Regions from separate parts of the Pseudomonas sp. microsymbiont 2 genome, predicted to be linked through region 3. Evidence: predicted binding sites of a transcription regulator. Region 3 holds the regulator's gene; each other region holds the start of a gene.
What was found. Region 3 encodes FliA, which starts transcription of late flagellar genes. Its sites were predicted from a motif close to CTAAAGTTTNNNNNNNNNNNGCCGNTAA; they were not measured.
Positions count from the first base shown of each region.

Region 1 (5,783 bases), 1.4 Mb from region 3:
CCCTGGCCTCGCTGTGCCAGAGCTACCACAGCGTGATCTGCTCCGAGACCGCCCACGTCGAGACCGACGAATGCGGCGCGCCGGAGTTCTTCTCCAACGGCTCCAAGCTGCTGACCGCCGCCAGCGTCAACGGCAAGCTGACACCCCAGTCGATTCGCGAAGTGGCCCTCAAGCGCCAGGACATCCACTACCCCAAGCCGCGCGTGGTGACCATCACCCAGGCCACCGAAGTGGGCACGGTGTACCGCCCCGACGAGCTCAAGGCGATCAGCGCCACCTGCAAGGAACTGGGCCTGAACCTGCACATGGATGGCGCGCGCTTCAGCAATGCCTGCGCCTTCCTCGGCTGCTCGCCGGCCGAGCTGACCTGGAAGGCCGGCGTCGACGTGCTGTGCTTCGGCGGCACCAAGAACGGCATGGCGGTGGGCGAGGCGATCCTGTTCTTCAACCGCGACCTGGCCGAGGACTTCGACTACCGCTGCAAGCAGGCCGGGCAGCTGGCGTCGAAGATGCGCTTCCTGTCCGCGCCGTGGGTCGGGCTGCTGGAGGACGGCGCCTGGTTGCGCCATGGCCAGCATGCCAACCACTGCGCGCAGCTCTTGGCATCACTGGTGAGTGACTTGCCGGGCGTGGAACTGATGTTCCCGGTGGAGGCCAACGGGGTGTTCCTGCAGATGCCGGAGCATGCGCTGGAGGCGCTGCGCAACAAGGGCTGGCGTTTCTACACCTTCATTGGCAGCGGTGGCGCACGGTTCATGTGCTCGTGGGATACCGAGGAAACACGCGTGCGTCAGCTGGCGGCGGATATCCGCGCCATCTTCGGCGCCTGACCGATCGCATTCGCGGGTAAACCCGCTCCCACAAGGGCAGTGAACAACCTGTGGGAGCGGGTTTACCCGCGAAGAATCCAGCACCGATTAAAGCCTGAACCCGCCCATCTGCCGCGCCAGGTCATCGGCCAATCCACGCAGCGCCTGGCACTCCTCGCGACACCCCTGCACTTCGCTGGCCGTCTGCCGCGCCAGGTCGGAAATCCCCTGCACCGTGCGGTTGATCTCCTCGGTCACCGCCGACTGCTCCTCGGTCGCCGTGGCCACCTGCTCGTTCATCCCGCTGATGCGCTCGACCTGATCGGTGATCGCCCCCAGCGATGCCCCGGTGCGCTGGCTCGATTCGACTCCGTTGCCGGTCGCCTGCTGACCCGCCTGCATCGACGCCACCGCCGTGCCCGCGCCGTGCTTGAGACGCTGGATCATCTGCTGCACTTCATCGGTGGACACCTGGGTCCGCCGCGCCAGGGTCCGCACTTCGTCGGCCACCACGGCGAAGCCCCGGCCCATCTCTCCAGCCCGCGCCGCCTCGATGGCGGCGTTGAGCGCCAGCAGGTTGGTCTGCTCGGAAATACTGCGGATCACCGCCAGCACTTCGTCGATCGAGGCGACTTCGTCCGCCAGTCGCGTCACCGCCTCGGCAGCCCGGCCGATCTCCCCGGACATGCCTTCGATGTTGTGGATGGAACGGCGTACCACCTCCCGCGCCTGCAACGCCTCGTCGCGCGCCGACTGCGAGGCGTGGGCGGCGGAGCCGGCGTTCTGGGCGATGTCCTGCACGGTCAGGCCCATCTCATGCACGGCGGTGGCGACCATCTCGGTCATTTCCTGCTGGCGGCCCGAGCGTTCGGCGGTGTTGTCCACTACCTGGGTCACCTGCTCTACCGAAAAATGCAGGCGTTCGGTGGTGCGCAGCACTTCACCGATCAGGCCACGCTGGCTGTCGAGGAAACGGTTGAAGCCCCGGGCCAGGTCGCCCAGCTCATCCTGGCGCGAATCGTCAAGACGATGGCTGAGGTCACCCGCGCCACCGCCGATCTGCACCAGTGCCGCGGTGACCTGGCGAATCGGTCGCACCAAGCCACGGGCCAGCAGCACCACCAGCAACAACGACAGCAGTGCCACGCCACCGCCGATCAGGCAGGTCTGCCAGATGGCCTGACGCGCCTGGGCGTAGATCTCGGCCTCCGGCACTTCGGCCACCAGGGTCCAATTCAGGTCACGCAGAGGCAGGCCAAGGGCCAGGTAGTCTTCGCCATCGCGCTGGAAACGGCTGCTGCGCAAACCTTCGCCGCCAACCAGCACAGCCTTGGCCGCCTCGGCGTCCAACTGCTCGGCAAGTTGGCGCTTGCCACTGTATTGCTGGTCGGGATGGACCTGGATCAAGCCGTCATTGCGCACCAGGAACACTTTGCCGTGCTCGCCGAAGCTGAAGTCGTGGATCAGCTTCGACAGTTCGGTCATGCGCAGGCCCATGCCGGCCACGCCGACCAACTGGCCGTCCTTCTCGACCCGATAGTCGATGAACAGCGCCAACTCGCCGGTCGAGCCGTCGATATCGATGTTGATGAAACGCTCGGCGCCACTGTCGATGTAGCCGTAGAACCACGAGTCCTTGGGATTGGCGCGGCTGAGGGTGCGGTCCAGCCCCTTCTCGTTGTAGTAGTGGCCGCTGACGGTCGAGGCGAACAGGGTGGTGAAGGCATGGTTGCGCTGCTTGGCCGCGTCCAGGTACTCGATGAAACGCGGCAGCTCGGCCGGGGCTTCACCAGCGGCCAACCAGTCACGCAGGAGGGTGTTGCCGGCGATATCAGCCGCCGCCACCAGCGGCTGGCCGAGCATGCGCTCGATATCGTTGCGCATTGCCTCGACGCTGGCCGGCAGCGCGGTATCCACCAGGTAGCGTTCGGTGAGGCGGTTGAGCGCCATCGTGTAGATCGCCACCACCACCAGAATGCTCGCCAGCAGGGCGGCGCCCATGCTTGCGATCAGTTGCCACTGGATGCTCCGCCGCCAGATGCGCATGTTCCACTCCCCGATCATTATTGTTTTTCGGGAAGTGTATACACTTAAGTATCCAGTTATTCCAGTGATCTGCGACAGTACCAAACGACTGTGGGAGCGGGTTTACCCGCGAAGACGAGGGTGGCTTCACCGACGTCTTCGCGGGTAAACCCGCTCCCACAGGGGATGCTTGAGCGCTTTACTGGTCGCCGATGGTCCGGCTGATGGCATCGACGGTGGCGTCGATCTGCGCCTGGGTACGCTCGAGGGTGCGGTCGTGCTCACGCTGCAGTTCGATCTGCTTGGAGCACAGGTTCAGGGCGGCCAGCACCAGTAGCTTGTCGCCGATCAGGGTCGGGAACTGGCGCTTGGTCTCGGCCAGGGCGACATTGAGCATGCGCACGGCCTGGTTCAGGGTGTCTTCCTGGCCCGCGGGGGCCTTCAGCGAATAGTCGTTGCCGAGGATGGACACGACGTTGACCGGCTGCGCTTGCAGTCTCATGCGTTCACGACACCGGCGCTGGCGCGCTCGACCAGGGCCTGGATGCGTGCGGCGGTGGCGCCGTGCTTCTCTTCCTGCTCCATCAGCGACAACTGCAGGCTGTCGTTCTCTTCCTTGGCCTGGGCCAATTCCTGGCTGAGGCTGGCGTTGTGCTCGGCCAGTTGCGCGTTCTTGTGCATCAGGTCGCTGACCAGTTGCTCGAGTTGATTCAGGGAAGTTTCCAACATGCGTCTATCTCGGGTTGTTGCAAAGGGCGCACACGATAAGGAAAAACCTGCGCCCCCGCCATTAAATATCGGATTCAAAAGGTTTTTGCCTGGTTCAGGTTGACCCAGGATCAGCCCCCTTGTTCCGACCTGGATCAACCGCTGGTCAGGAAAATAGTTAGCTGCCTCACAATTTTTGCATTACGGACTCAAGACTTGCCGGTCACGACCGATAGGCAGGCAGGTCTTCTTCCGTCGCATGGATCGCGGCACCTCCTCTGCCTTGGGAACCGCCTCCATGTCCTTACGCAATATGAATATCGCGCCGCGCGCGTTGCTCGGGTTCGCCGTGATCGGTCTGCTGATGCTGGGTCTGGGCGTGTTCTCGCTGATCCAGATGGGCAACATCCGCCAGGCCGGCGTGACCATCGAAGAAGTCAGCGTGCCCAGCATCAAGACCCTCGATGAACTGACCGCACTCAACCTGCGCCTGCGCACCCTGTCCTACCGCCTGCTGCTCAACCGCGAGCCGGCCACCCAGCAGGACACCCTGCGCCTGCTGGACGAACGCAACGCGCAGATCGACAAGGCTCGCCGCACCTACGAGCCACTGGTGACCGCCGCCGATGAGAAAGCCGCCTTCGACCAGTATGGCGTGCTGCTCAACCAGTACCGACAGCTCGAAGCACGCATGCGCAGCCTGAGCCAAAGTGGCGATCTGGACGCGCTGCGCGACCTGCTCAACCGCGACCTGCTGGCCAACTCAGAGCAGATCAACAAGGTCATGGACACTTTGGTGCGCATCAACACCGACCAGACCAGCGCCACCAACGCCCAGGCCGCCGCCCAGTACAGCGGCGCCTTCGCCCTGGTGATCGGCCTGCTGCTGGCCGCCACGGTGCTGACCCTGCTGTTCGCCTTCCTGCTCACCCGCAGCATCGTCAAACCCATCGACGAGGCGCTGCAAGCCGCCGAACAGATCGCCGAGGGCGACCTGACTCACAACATCCACGCCGAAGGCACCGACGAGGCGGCGCGGCTGCTCAAGGCCATGGCCAAGATGCAGGACAAGCTGCGCGACACCCTGCAACTGATCGCCGGCTCCGCCACCCAGCTGGCCTCCGCCGCCGAAGAGCTGAACAGCGTCACCGACGAGAGCGCCCGTGGCCTGCAGCAGCAGAACAACGAGATCGAGCAGGCCGCCACCGCCGTCACCGAGATGACCAGCGCGGTCGAGGAAGTGGCGCGCAACGCGGTGAGCACCTCCGAGGCCTCCAGCGAAGCCAGCCGCTCGGCCGGCGATGGCCGTGACCTGGTGATGGAGACCGTCGGCGCCATCGAGCGCATGAGCGGCGATGTGCAGGCCACCGCCAAGCTGATCACCCACCTGGCCGAACAGTCCCGCGATATCGGCAAGGTACTGGATGTGATCCGTGGGCTGGCCGACCAGACCAACCTGCTGGCGCTCAACGCCGCCATCGAGGCCGCCCGCGCCGGCGAGGCCGGTCGTGGCTTCGCCGTGGTCGCCGACGAGGTGCGCGCCCTGGCCCACCGCACCCAGCAGTCCACCAGCGAGATCGAGCGAATGATCGGCAGCATCCAGGGCGGCACCGAGCAGGCCGTCGACTCGATGCGCACCAGCACCGAGCGCGCCGAGTCGACCCTGAACATCGCCCGCGGCGCCGGCCTGGCGCTGGACACCATCGCCGGCGCGGTGGCGCAGATCAACGAGCGCAACCTGGTGATCGCCAGCGCCGCCGAAGAGCAGGCCCAGGTGGCCCGCGAGGTGGACCGCAACCTGGTGAACATCAACGACCTGTCGGTGCAGAGCGCCACCGGGGCGCATCAGACCAGCGCGGCGAGTGCCGAGCTGTCGCGCCTGGCGGTGGATCTGAACAGCCTGGTAGCCCGCTTCCGTACCTGAAAAAGCTGGGGCCGCTTTACGGCCCTTTCGCGGCACAAGGCCGCTCCCACAGGTAAAGCGCAACCTACAATCTTGCGCTGTATCTGTGGGAGCGGCCTTGTGTCGCGATGGGCTGCGTAGCAGCCCCCTGCACGCTCAGATCAATACTCGATCCGCACATCCCCCTTCGGCACGCTGCAGCACGAAAGGATGTAGCCCTCGGCCTCATCTTCCTCGGTGATCCCGCCGTTGTGCTCCATCTCCACCTCGCCGCCGAGCTTGAGCACCTTGCAGGTGCCACAGATACCCATGCCGCACGCCTTGGGAATCATCAGCCC
Region 1 covers NZ_CM139112.1:5,502,950-5,508,732, forward strand. The annotation lists gene ACYUME_RS24670 (threonine aldolase family protein) at 1-830, shown strand, start outside; gene ACYUME_RS24675 (methyl-accepting chemotaxis protein) at 918-1,655, opposite strand; partial or broken gene ACYUME_RS24680 (HAMP domain-containing protein) at 1,782-2,873, opposite strand; gene ACYUME_RS24685 (cell division protein ZapA) at 3,034-3,336, opposite strand; gene ACYUME_RS24690 (hypothetical protein) at 3,333-3,563, opposite strand; gene ACYUME_RS24695 (methyl-accepting chemotaxis protein) at 3,841-5,466, shown strand; gene gbcB (glycine-betaine demethylase subunit GbcB) at 5,607-5,783, opposite strand, start outside.
Region 1: a site for FliA is predicted at 3,751-3,778, ahead of ACYUME_RS24695 (methyl-accepting chemotaxis protein). Genes of this name have one in related genera too.

Region 2 (5,783 bases), 1.1 Mb from region 3:
CCGGGTGGTCAGGCCTGGTTCGGCTGCGCCAGCAGCTCACCCATGCGCACCGCGGAGCCGGCGCCCAGGCTCTCGGCCCACTTCACCTGCTCCGGCCCGAATAGCACGATGGCGGTGGAGCCCAGCTTGAAGCGGCCCAGCTCGGCGCCTTTTTCCAGGTGGATCGGCGCACGGCTGGCTTCGTCGTAGCGGAAGGTCTTCAGCTCGCGCTTCGGCGGCGTGACCAGGCCGGCCCAGACGGTCTCGATCGAGGCGACGATCATCGCGCCGACCAGCACCACGGCCATCGGCCCACGCTCGGTGTCGAACAGACAGACCACACGCTCGTTGCGGGCGAACAGCTCAGGCACGTTTTCCGCGGTGGTCTGGTTGACCGAGAACAGCCGACCCGGCACATAGACCATCTCGCGCAGGGTGCCGGCCAACGGCATGTGCACGCGGTGGTAGTCCTTGGGCGACAGGTAGATGGTGGCGAACTCGCCGCCCATGAACGGTGCGGCCAGGGCCGGATCGCCGCCCAGCAGTTCCAGGGCGCTGTAGCCGTGGCCCTTGGCCTGGAAGATGCGACCGTGCTCGATCGGGCCGAGCTGGCTGACCGCGCCGTCGGCCGGGCAGAGGATCGCGCCGGGTGTTTCGTCCAGCGGGCGGGCGCCAGGCTTGAGGGCGCGGGTGAAGAATGCGTTGAAGTGCTCGTAGGCGCTGAGGTCTTCGACCAGGGCCTCGGACATGTTCACCTGGTAGCGCTTGGCGAACCAGGCGGTGAAGGCATTCTTGAACCAGCGCGCGCGGCACTCGGCGACGCAGCCGGCCAGCCGCGAGAGCAGGTGGTGCGGCAGCAGGTACTGGCTGATGATGAACAAGCGGGATTTCATTGAGCGTCCTTAAACTTCGACGGGCGTATCGGGGTGGTTGCCCCATTCGCCCCAGGAACCGGCATAGCCCTTCACTCGTGGATAGCCGAGGGCCTTGGCCACGAGGTAGGTGAAGCCGGAGCGGTGGTGGGTCTGGCAGTGGGTGATCACTTCCTTGTCCGGGGTGATGCCCAGGTTCTGCAGGACCTCCTTGATATCCTTGCGGATGCGCAGGTGGTCGTTGAGGTCCATGCCGGCGGTCCACTCGAAGTTGATCGCGCCGGGAATATGCCCGCCTTTGGCGGCCAGTACTTTCTCGCCACTGTATTCCAGTGGCCCGCGGGCGTCCCAGATGACCAGGTCGGCGGCGCCCAGGCGGCTTTGCAGGTACTCGCGGGTGGCGGTGGGTTCACCATGCAGCTGCAGGCTCACCGGGCCGCCGGCGACTTCAGGCGTTGCGGTGGACAGCTTGTCCGCCGGCCAGGCCTGGATGCCGCCATTCAAGTAGTGGTAGCCCTTGTGACCGATCACGTCGAGCAGCCAGATGAACCGTCCGGCCCAGCCTCCACCCTCGTCGTCGTAGACCACGTAGACCGCATCGTCGCGGTGACCGAGCTCACCGAACAGTTTCTCCAGGTCGGCACGGGCCGGCAGCAGGCCGGGTGCCGGGGGCTGGCCCAACTGGGTTCGCTTCGGGTCGACGAAACGGGCCCCGGGAATATGCCCACTGCCATAACGGTTGGCGCTGGTCAGGTCGACCAGGATCAGCCTTGGCGAATCCAGGCGCGGCTGCAGGTCCTCGGCTTCGATCACCAGGGGCAGGCCGGAAAAGTCAGTCATCCACGTTCTCCAGGGTGGAAAGAGGGGCGATTGTAGCGCAAGGGTCAGGCATTGCGGGTGGCAAACACGGCCAGGGCGCGCTCCACGCATTGCGCGGTCTTGCCGAACGCCTGCACGCTGACATCGGCCAGTGGTTTGCCGCTCTGGTCGGCCACCGCCAGCATCAGCACCTGGTCGCCTACCGCCAGCGAGCGCAGCAGCAGGTGCTCGCTGCGGAAGAAGGCGCGCAGCGGTGCTGGCAGCAGGGCGCTGAACTGGGCGTGGTTGTCGGGCGTCAGGCGCAGTTGCCCGGCTTTTGCCATCAACTTTTGCAACAATTTGTTCTGTACGACGGGCAATGCCATCGCGGCGGCCTCTCGCGGCAGGCCGGCGGTCTGCTGCACGCGCAGGTAGTCGGTGGCCTTGTCCAGGCTCAGCAGCATGATGCGCTGCATGCCGCAGGCCAGCAGGGCGTCGCGGGCCTGGGTGGCCAGGTGCACGGCGTTGCTGAACGGGCTGGGCTGTACCAGCAACTCCTGGCACAGCGCGCGCCAGCGACCGAGGTCTTCGGTGCTGGGGGGGGGCGGCGTGAGCATGTCCGGGTGCGGTCGGCGCTGGTGCCAGGGCCAGATCAATGCCTCGGCCGGGTGGAACAGCGCATGGCGGGCGTGGTGGCGGGCACTGGCCGCGGCCTGCTGGTGGACCTGTTGCTGGACGTCGTCCAGGGTGGTCTGCAGGTACAGCGCAGTGAGCAATTGCCAGCGCAGCAGGTGCGGGTTGTCCCAGCCCACCTGGGCGGCCAGGGCCAGGCCGTTGGCCAGCAGCACGGTGTTGGGGGGCTGGTTGAACCAGCGGCGCAGGGCCGGTGCGTCGTCCAGGCGCTGCTGCTGGACCAGCGGGTCCTGTTCACGGGCAATGCTCAATACCTGGGCCAGTTGCTCGCGTTCGTCCATCAGCAGTCGGTAGCCTTGGGTCACCCACTCGGGCAAGCGCCAGTGCTCGGCCATGGCCTGGCACAGTTGCATGAGGCGCACGCCGAACAGTTCCCGTTCGACCTCGGCGGCTTCCTCGCCCTTGTGGATGACCCGCAGCTCCCAGGTGTCCAGCAGCCTGGGGTAGGCCAGGGCCAGCGGCCACAGCGGCGAGAGGAACAGCAGGCTCCCCCAGTGGATTTCCTGCCACAGCCGCGCCAGGCGGTTGGCGAACAGACCGTTGGCCTGCTGGGTGGCGTGCTGGCTGATCAGCAGGAACTGGCGCAGCACCGGTGGGATCTCGTCGGCGGGTATCGACGGCAGGCGCGCCAGCAACTGGCTGGTGCGGGTCAGCCCCAGACGGTTGAGGGCGATTTCCAGGCTTTCGGCAGGCTCCGCCAGGCTGGCGTTGGCCGGGTGGTTGGCCTCGCGCAGCACACAGAGCACCAGCGCAGGGCTGTCCTGCATCAGTTCGGCGATGTCGCGCAGGGAGCGGCGGCTGTCGTTGATGGCCTGTAGAACACGGTCGTGGCTGTCTTTCGGCACGGGTACTCGAATCCCGTCGAGCAGCTTTACCCAGGCCTCTAGACTCGACGGAACCTGACTTGGCACCTTGGTTTCAATTGGCATATTGACATCAGTCCGAACTGGCTTTTCGCAATGAGTGGCTATAGTCTGGCGCAGTTCTGCCGATAAGTAGAAGAAGAGTTTAAAGGCTCTCGTTCCCTACCCTGACCACGACAGCAAGTGCTTCCAACTTATGGCTAAAATTATCGGCATCATCGTCGTATTCGCGAGCGTGCTCGGCGGCTACGTGCTTTCCCACGGCAAGATCGCGGCACTGATCCAGCCGTTCGAAGTGCTGATCATCGGTGGTGCGGCCTTCGGTGCGTTCCTCCAGGCCAACCCTGGCTACATGACCATGCATGTGGTCAAGAAGTCGCTGAAGATGTTCGGCACCCGCTTCACCCACACCTTCTACCTGGAAGTGCTGGGTCTGGTCTACGAGATCCTCAACAAGAGCCGTCGCGAAGGCATGATGGCCATCGAGGGCGACATCGAGGACGCCGCGGCCAGCCCGATCTTCGCCAAATATCCCGCGGTGCTGAACGACGAGCGCATGACCGCGTTCATCTGCGACTACCTGCGCATCATGTCCACCGGCAACATGGCGCCCCATGAGCTCGAAGGCCTGTTCGACATGGAGCTGCTGAGCATGAAGGAAGAGCTGGAGCACCCTTCCCATGCGGTGACCGGCATCGCCGACGGCATGCCCGGGTTCGGTATCGTCGCGGCGGTGCTGGGCATCGTGGTGACCATGGCCTCGCTGGGCGACGGCGACCAGAAGTCCATCGGCCTGCACGTGGGTGCGGCACTGGTCGGCACCTTCTTCGGTATTCTTGCCGCCTATGGCTTCTTTGGCCCGCTGGCCAACGCCCTGCGCCATGACGCCAAGGAAGAGCTGAACGTCTACGAGGCCATCAAGGCGTCGCTGGTGGCCTCGGCCTCGGGCATGCCGCCATCGCTGGCGGTGGAGTTCGGTCGCAAGGTGCTGTATCCGAAGCACCGTCCGAGCTTCGCCGAGCTGGAACAAGCAGTACGCGGTCGCTAAGCCATGGAGAACAATCAGCCCATCATCGTCAAGCGCGTCAAGCGCTTTGGCGACGGCCACCATGGCGGGGCCTGGAAGATCGCCTTCGCCGACTTCGCCACGGCGATGATGGCGTTCTTCCTCGTGCTGTGGCTGCTTTCCACCGCCACGCCCGAGCAGAAGATCGCCATCGCCGGCTATTTCAAGGACCCGATCGGTTTCTCCGAGAGCGGCACGCCCTACATCATCGACCTTGGCGGCTCGCCTGAGCTGGCGCCAGAGAAGACCATCAACCCGGAAGTGAAGTCCGAACCGACCCCTGACACCAGCATTCAGCTGGACAAGGACAAGGTCGAGACCATGGCCGAGCAGGTCGAGCGCGAGCGCCTGGAGCTGCTGTTGCAGGAACTGCAGAACAAGGTCGAGGAAAACCCGCAGCTGCAGAAGTTCAAGGACCAGATCCTGTTCGAGATCACCCAGGACGGCCTGCGCATCCAGATCATGGACGCCGAGAACCGGCCGATGTTCGACCTCGGCAGCGCGCGCCTGCAGCCGTACTTCGAGGACATCCTGCTGGCCATGGCCGACACCATCAAGGCGGTGCCGAACAAGATCAGCATCAGCGGCCACACCGATGCCAAGCCGTACTCCGGCACTGGCGACTTCGGCAACTGGGAGCTGTCGGCCAACCGCGCCAACGCCGCGCGCCGGGCCCTGGTCGCCGGTGGCTACCCGGACGAGCAGGTGGCGCGGGTGGTCGGTTATGCCTCGTCGTCGCTGTTCGACCGGGCGAATCCGTTCAATCCGGTCAACCGCCGCATCGACATCATCGTCCTGACCAAGAAGGCGCAGCGCACCATCGAAGGTGAGCAAGGCACGCCGGAGCAGGCGCCGCCGGCCGAGTCCACGCCGCCTGCGGGTGCCGCGCCCGGTGCTGGCGCGGCGCCGGCCGATACGCCGATGCAGCCGCGCGAGCTGCGCCAGAAGCTGAATATCTTCGAGGATGGCGTGCTGAAGATGGACGAGGCCAAGGACCAGTAAGCGCCAGGGGCCGCCCTGCGGCCCTTTCGCCGGGCCTATGGCCGCTGGCTTGCCGGCGAAAGGCATTCAGAAGCCCCGTCGGATCTTGGCCTTGAGGTCGGCGTGGAAGAAGTCGGCGTTGTCCCTGTCCGATACCGTCCCGCGTCTGCTCATCGAGGCCATGGCCCGGCCAAAGGTCTGCTCGTCATGATAGGCCCGCACGAACAGGTCGATATGCTCACGCTTGCTCATCGTCGGCCATTTGCCCAGGTATCCCGGCAATTCGCCGGGGCCTGCGTGATAGAAACTCACCCGTCGATGCGCCATGGCCGCGGCCCCCAGCAGCCAGGCGGTCCACCAGTCGTCGCCATGGTTGCGTGGCAGTATCCCGACCCAGTGGGTGGCGTCGGTCATCTGCTGGCAGAAGCTGCCGTGCAGGTCGTCGAAGGTCTGTCCTTCGTCGTCGAAGCGCACCAGTTGCGTGGGAATGCCCTCGAGCAGCAGACGCTCGTTGAGAATGAAGGCGTCGAG
Region 2 covers NZ_CM139112.1:5,242,659-5,248,441, reverse strand. The annotation lists gene asd (archaetidylserine decarboxylase) at 9-872, opposite strand; gene ACYUME_RS23650 (rhodanese-like domain-containing protein) at 882-1,691, opposite strand; gene ACYUME_RS23645 (HDOD domain-containing protein) at 1,736-3,271, opposite strand; gene motA (flagellar motor stator protein MotA) at 3,402-4,253, shown strand; gene motB (flagellar motor protein MotB) at 4,257-5,273, shown strand; gene ACYUME_RS23630 (molecular chaperone Tir) at 5,340-5,783, opposite strand, start outside.
Region 2: a site for FliA is predicted at 3,310-3,337, ahead of motA (flagellar motor stator protein MotA). Genes of this name have one in related genera too.

Region 3 (5,783 bases):
CGCGCCGGACATGCCCGGGGTGCCCTGCAGCATCTTGCCCAGCGGCTTGATCACCACCTCTTCCTGGCCCACCAGCTGGTCGACGACGAAGCCGATGCGCTGGGTGCCGACCGACAGGATCACCACATGCCCCTCGCGCTGCTCCTCGTGCTCATGGTCCTGGACCAGCCAGCGCTTGAGGTAGAACAACGGCAGCGCCTTGTCGCGCACGATCACCACTTCCTGGCCGTCGACCACGTTGGTACGCGACAGGTCCAGGTGGAAGATCTCGTTGACGTTGACCAGCGGGAAGGCGAAGGCCTGGTTGCCCAGCATCACCATCAGCGTCGGCATGATCGCCAGGGTCAGCGGTACCTTGATGACGATCTTCGAGCCCTGCCCCTTGGCCGAGAAGATATTGATCGAGCCATTGAGCTGGGAGATCTTGGTCTTCACCACATCCATGCCCACGCCGCGGCCGGACACGTCGGAAATCTCGGTCTTGGTCGAGAAGCCCGGGGCGAAGATCAGGTTGTAGCAGTCGGACTCGCTCAGGCGGTCGGCAGCGTCCTTGTCCATCAGGCCCTTTTCCACGGCCTTGGCGCGCAGCACGCTCGGGTCCATGCCCTTGCCGTCGTCGGAGATCGACAGCAGGATGTGGTCGCCCTCCTGCTCGGCGGACAGCACCACCCGGCCCGTGCGGGCCTTGCCGGAAGCTTCGCGCTCGTCCGGCATCTCGACGCCATGGTCGACGGCGTTGCGCACCAGGTGCACCAGCGGGTCGGCCAGCGCCTCGACAAGGTTCTTGTCCAGGTCGGTTTCTTCGCCGACCAGCTCCAGATTGATCTCTTTCTTCAACTGCCGGGCGAGGTCGCGCACCAGGCGCGGGAAGCGCCCGAAGACCTTCTTGATCGGCTGCATGCGGGTCTTCATCACCGCGGTCTGCAGGTCGGCGGTGACTACGTCGAGGTTCGACACGGCCTTGGACATGGCCTCGTCGCCGCTGTTCAGGCCCAGGCGCACCAGGCGGTTACGCACCAGCACCAGTTCGCCGACCATGTTCATGATCTCATCCAGGCGCGCGGTATCGACGCGCACCGTGGTTTCCGCCTCGCTGGCGCCATGCTTGTCGGCGCTGGGGGCCGGGGCACGGGGCGCGGCGGCGGGTTTGGCGGCCGCAGGCGCGGGAGCCGGCTTGGCGACAGGCTTGACCTCGGCCTTCGGCGCGGCGGCCACCGCGGCGACAGGCGCTTCGGCGGCGACAGCGTCACCGGAGAACTTGCCCTTGCCGTGCAGCTGATCCAGCAGCGCCTCGAACTCGTGTTCGGTGATGTTCTCGTCGGCCGCAGCCGGCGCGGCGCTCGCCGCAGGCGCCACGGCGCCCGGCAGCGCATCGACGGCGAACGTGCCCTTGCCATGCAATTGGTCGAGCAGCGACTCGAATTCGTCGTCGGTGATCTCGTCGCTGGAGGGCGCCGCAGCAGCGGCTTCGCCGACGGCGGTTTGCGCAGAGAACTGGCCCTTGCCATGCAACTGGTCGAGCAGCGATTCGAACTCGGCATCGGTGATCTCGTCCGCATTGCCGCTGACGGTCTCACCCAGCATCTGCTCGTGAACAGCGGCCTCGGCCTTGACCGCATCGAGGGAGTCGAGCAGCTGTTCGAACTCGGTGTCGGTGATATCCGGCTCGGCGGCAGGCTCGCTCACCGGCGCGACCTCGGCCACCGCTGCCGGGGCTTCGGCGCCTCCTGGCTCGGCCAGGCGCGCCAGCGCCGCCAGCAGCTCAGGCGTGGCAGGGGTGACGTCGCTGCGCTCGCGCACCTGGCCGAACATGCTGTTGACCGTGTCGAGCGCCTCGAGCACCACGTCCATCAACTCCGCGTCGACCCGGCGTTCACCTTTGCGCAGGATGTCGAACACGTTCTCGGCGATATGGCAGCACTCCACCAGCTCGTTGAGCTGAAGGAAGCCGGCGCCCCCTTTTACAGTGTGGAAACCGCGGAAAATCGCATTGAGCAGGTCCGCGTCATCGGGCCGGCTTTCCAGCTCGACCAGTTGCTCGGACAGTTGCTCGAGGATTTCGCCGGCTTCTACCAGGAAATCCTGGAGGATTTCTTCATCGGCGCCGAAGCTCATTAAACGTGCTCCTTAAAAACCCAGGCTGGACAGCAGATCGTCGACATCGTCCTGACCGGATACGACGTCTTCACGCTTATCGGCATGAATCTGCGGACCTTCACCCCGAGTCGGATGTTTTTCTTGATCTTTTTCAGCACGCAGCTGCTGGTGGTCATGTTCGATCCCGGCAAAGCGGTCGACCTGACTGGCCATCAGCACGAGCTTGAGCAGATTGCTTTCTACTTCGGTAACCAGCGCGGTAACCCGCTTGATTACCTGGCCGGTCAGGTCCTGATAGTCCTGAGCCAGCAGAATGTCGTTGAGGTGGCCGGCAACCTTGCGATTGCCTTCGGCGCTGTGCGCCAGGAAACCGTCGACGCGCTTGACCAGCTCGCGGAATTCCGGCGCCGCCACCTCGCGGCGCATGAAGCGCTGCCAGTCGGCGGACAGGTTCTGCGCCTCGGTGGCCAGCTCGTTGAGCACCGGGGTGCTCTCCTCCACCAGGTCCATGGTGCGGTTGGCGGCGCCCTCGGTGAGACGAACCACATACGAGAGTCGCTCGGTCGCATCGGTGATCTGCGAGACTTCCTCGGCCTGCGGCATCGCCGGGTCGATCTGGAAGCTGACGATCGCGCTGTGCAGCTCGCGGGTCAGCTTGCCCACCTCCTGGTACAGACCGCGATCGCGGGTCTGGTTCAGCTGGTGGATAAGCTGCACGGCTTCGCCGAAACGGCCACGCTCGAGGCTCTCGACCAGTTCCTGGGCATGCTTCTTCAGGGTTGATTCAAACTCACCCAGAGAGTTGTTCTGTGACTCCATGGCGCCCCCTGACATGACTCAGCCGTTGACGCGCTCGAAGATCTTCTCGATCTTTTCTTTCAGCACCTGGGCGGTGAAAGGCTTGACCACGTAGCCGTTGACCCCGGCCTGGGCCGCTTCGATGATCTGCTCGCGCTTGGCCTCGGCGGTGACCATCAACACCGGCAGGTGCTTCAGTCGCTCGTCGGCGCGGACCTTGCGCAGCAACTCGATACCGGACATACCAGGCATGTTCCAGTCGGTTACCAGGAAATCGAAGTGCCCGCTCTCGAGCATCGGCAGCGCGGTATTGCCATCGTCGGCTTCCGAGGTGTTGGTGAAGCCCAGGTCACGCAACAGGTTCTTGATGATCCGCCGCATCGTCGAAAAATCGTCAACGATGAGGATTTTCATGTCTTTGTTCAATTAGACCTCCAAGCAGTCTTAAACGCGCTCGGCGCCGAGCGCGCAGTCAATCAATTCGGCACCACAAAAAACGACTGCAGCGAACCTTGGCTCAACGCGCCCGCCACTCACCCAGACGGCTGCGCAGGCGCGCCGCGCACTGGCTGTGCAGTTGGCTGACACGCGATTCGCTGACCCCCAGCACCTCACCGATTTCCTTGAGGTTCAGCTCTTCGTCGTAGTACAGCGCCAGCACCAGACGCTCGCGCTCCGGCAGGTTGGCGATGGCATCGGCCAGCGCGGCCTGGAAGCGCTCGTCCTCCAGGTCCCGCGATGGCTCCAGCTGGCCGCTGGCGCCGTCCTCGTGCAGCCCCTCGTGTTCGCCGTCCTGCAGCAAGTCGTCGAAACTAAACAGGCGACTGCCCAAGGTGTCGTTCAGAATCCCGTAGTAATCATCGAGACTCAATTGGAGTTCGGCAGCAACTTCGTGATCTTTAGCGTCGCGCCCCGTCTTTGCTTCGACACAACGAATCGCATCGCTGACCATGCGCGTATTGCGATGGACCGAACGCGGCGCCCAGTCCCCCTTGCGCACCTCGTCGAGCATGGCGCCGCGAATGCGGATGCCGGCGTAGGTCTCGAAGCTGGCGCCCTTGCTGGCGTCGTACTTGTTGGCGACTTCCAGCAGGCCAATCATGCCGGCCTGGATCAGGTCTTCCACCTGGACATTGGCCGGCAGGCGCGCCAGCAGGTGATAGGCGATACGCTTGACCAGCGGCGCGTAGCGTTCGATCAGCTCGTACTGAGCATCCTTGGACGCCTTGCTGTACATCTTGAAACCGCTCGCACTCATAGGACGGGCCCTGCACTGGTGGGCTGCACCAGGCGCTCGACGAAGAATTCAAGGTGACCGCGCGGGTTGGCAGGCAGCGGCCAGCTGTCGACCTTCTGCGCGATGGCCTTGAAGGCCAGCGCGCACTTGGACCGAGGGAAGGCTTCATAGACCGCCCGCTGCTTCTGCACCGCCTTGCGCACACATTCGTCGTAAGGCACGGCGCCGACGTATTGTAGGGCGACGTCGAGGAAGCGGTCCGTGACCTTGGTCAACTTGGCGAAGAGGTTGCGGCCCTCCTGCGGGCTCTGGGCCATGTTGGCCAGCACACGGAATCGATTCATCCCGTAATCGCGGTTGAGCAGCTTGATCAGGGCGTAGGCATCGGTGATCGAGGTCGGCTCGTCGCACACCACCAGCAGCACTTCCTGCGCGGCGCGCACGAAGCTGACCACCGATTCGCCGATGCCCGCGGCGGTGTCGATCACCAGCACATCGAGGTTGTCGCCGATGTCGCTGAAGGCCTGGATCAGGCCGGCATGCTGCGCAGGCGCCAGGTGCACCATGCTCTGCGTGCCCGAGGCCGCAGGCACGATGCGCACACCGCCGGGCCCCTGCAGCAGCACATCACGCAGCTCGCAGCGGCCCTCGATGACGTCGGCGAGGGTGCGTTTGGGCGTGAGCCCCAACAGAACGTCGACATTGGCCAGGCCCAGGTCGGCGTCCAGCAACATGACCCGACGGCCGAGCTCGGCTAGCGCCAGCGACAGGTTCACTGAAACGTTGGTCTTGCCGACGCCACCCTTGCCGCCGGTCACGGCGATTACCTGTACGGGATGCATGCTACCCATGTCTGTTCTTTACCTTGTCTCGCTTGGACCCAGGCCACATGAGGGGCTGAACACTCAAGGCCACGTACAGGCCGGGCAACCCCATGATGTAGGTACTTTGCACAGTATTCACCTTCAACCCGCGCGCTTGCCAGGGTTGTGGTAGAGATCAGCGAACATGTCGGCCATGGCCTCGTCGCTGGGCTCGTCCTGCAACTGCACGCTGACCGCACGGCTCACCAGCTGGTGCTTGCGTGGCAGCTGCAGGTCGTCAGGAATGCGCGGCCCATCGGTCAGATAGGCCACCGGCAATTCATGACTGATGGCCAGGCTCAGCACTTCGCCGAGGCAAGCCGTCTCATCGAGCTTGGTCAGGATGCACCCGGCCAGGCCACAGCGCTTGTAGCTGTGGTAGGCGGCGGTGAGCACCTGCTTCTGGCTGGTGGTCGCCAGCACCAGGTAGTTCTTGGCGGCGATGCCACGTCCGGCCAGGGTTTCCAGCTGCATGCGCAGGGCCGGGTCGCTGGCCTGCAGGCCGGCGGTGTCGATCAGCACCACGCGCTTGCGCAGCAGCGGCTCCAGCGCCTGGGCCAGGGACTCGCCCGGATCGACGTAGGTGACCGGCACGTTGAGGATGCGCCCCAGGGTCTTGAGCTGCTCCTGGGCGCCAATGCGGAAACTGTCCATGCTGACCAACGCCAGGTTGCTTGCGCCGTACTTGAGCACGTAGCGCGCGGCCAGCTTGGCCAGGGTGGTGGTCTTGCCCATGCCGGCCGGGCCGACCATGGCGATCACCCCGCCCTCCTCGATCGGTTCGATCT
Region 3 covers NZ_CM139112.1:4,110,226-4,116,008, forward strand. The annotation lists gene ACYUME_RS18415 (chemotaxis protein CheA) at 1-2,115, opposite strand, end outside; gene ACYUME_RS18420 (protein phosphatase CheZ) at 2,128-2,916, opposite strand; gene ACYUME_RS18425 (chemotaxis response regulator CheY) at 2,935-3,309, opposite strand; gene fliA (RNA polymerase sigma factor FliA) at 3,413-4,153, opposite strand; gene fleN (flagellar synthesis regulator FleN) at 4,150-4,983, opposite strand; gene flhF (flagellar biosynthesis protein FlhF) at 5,098-5,783, opposite strand, start outside.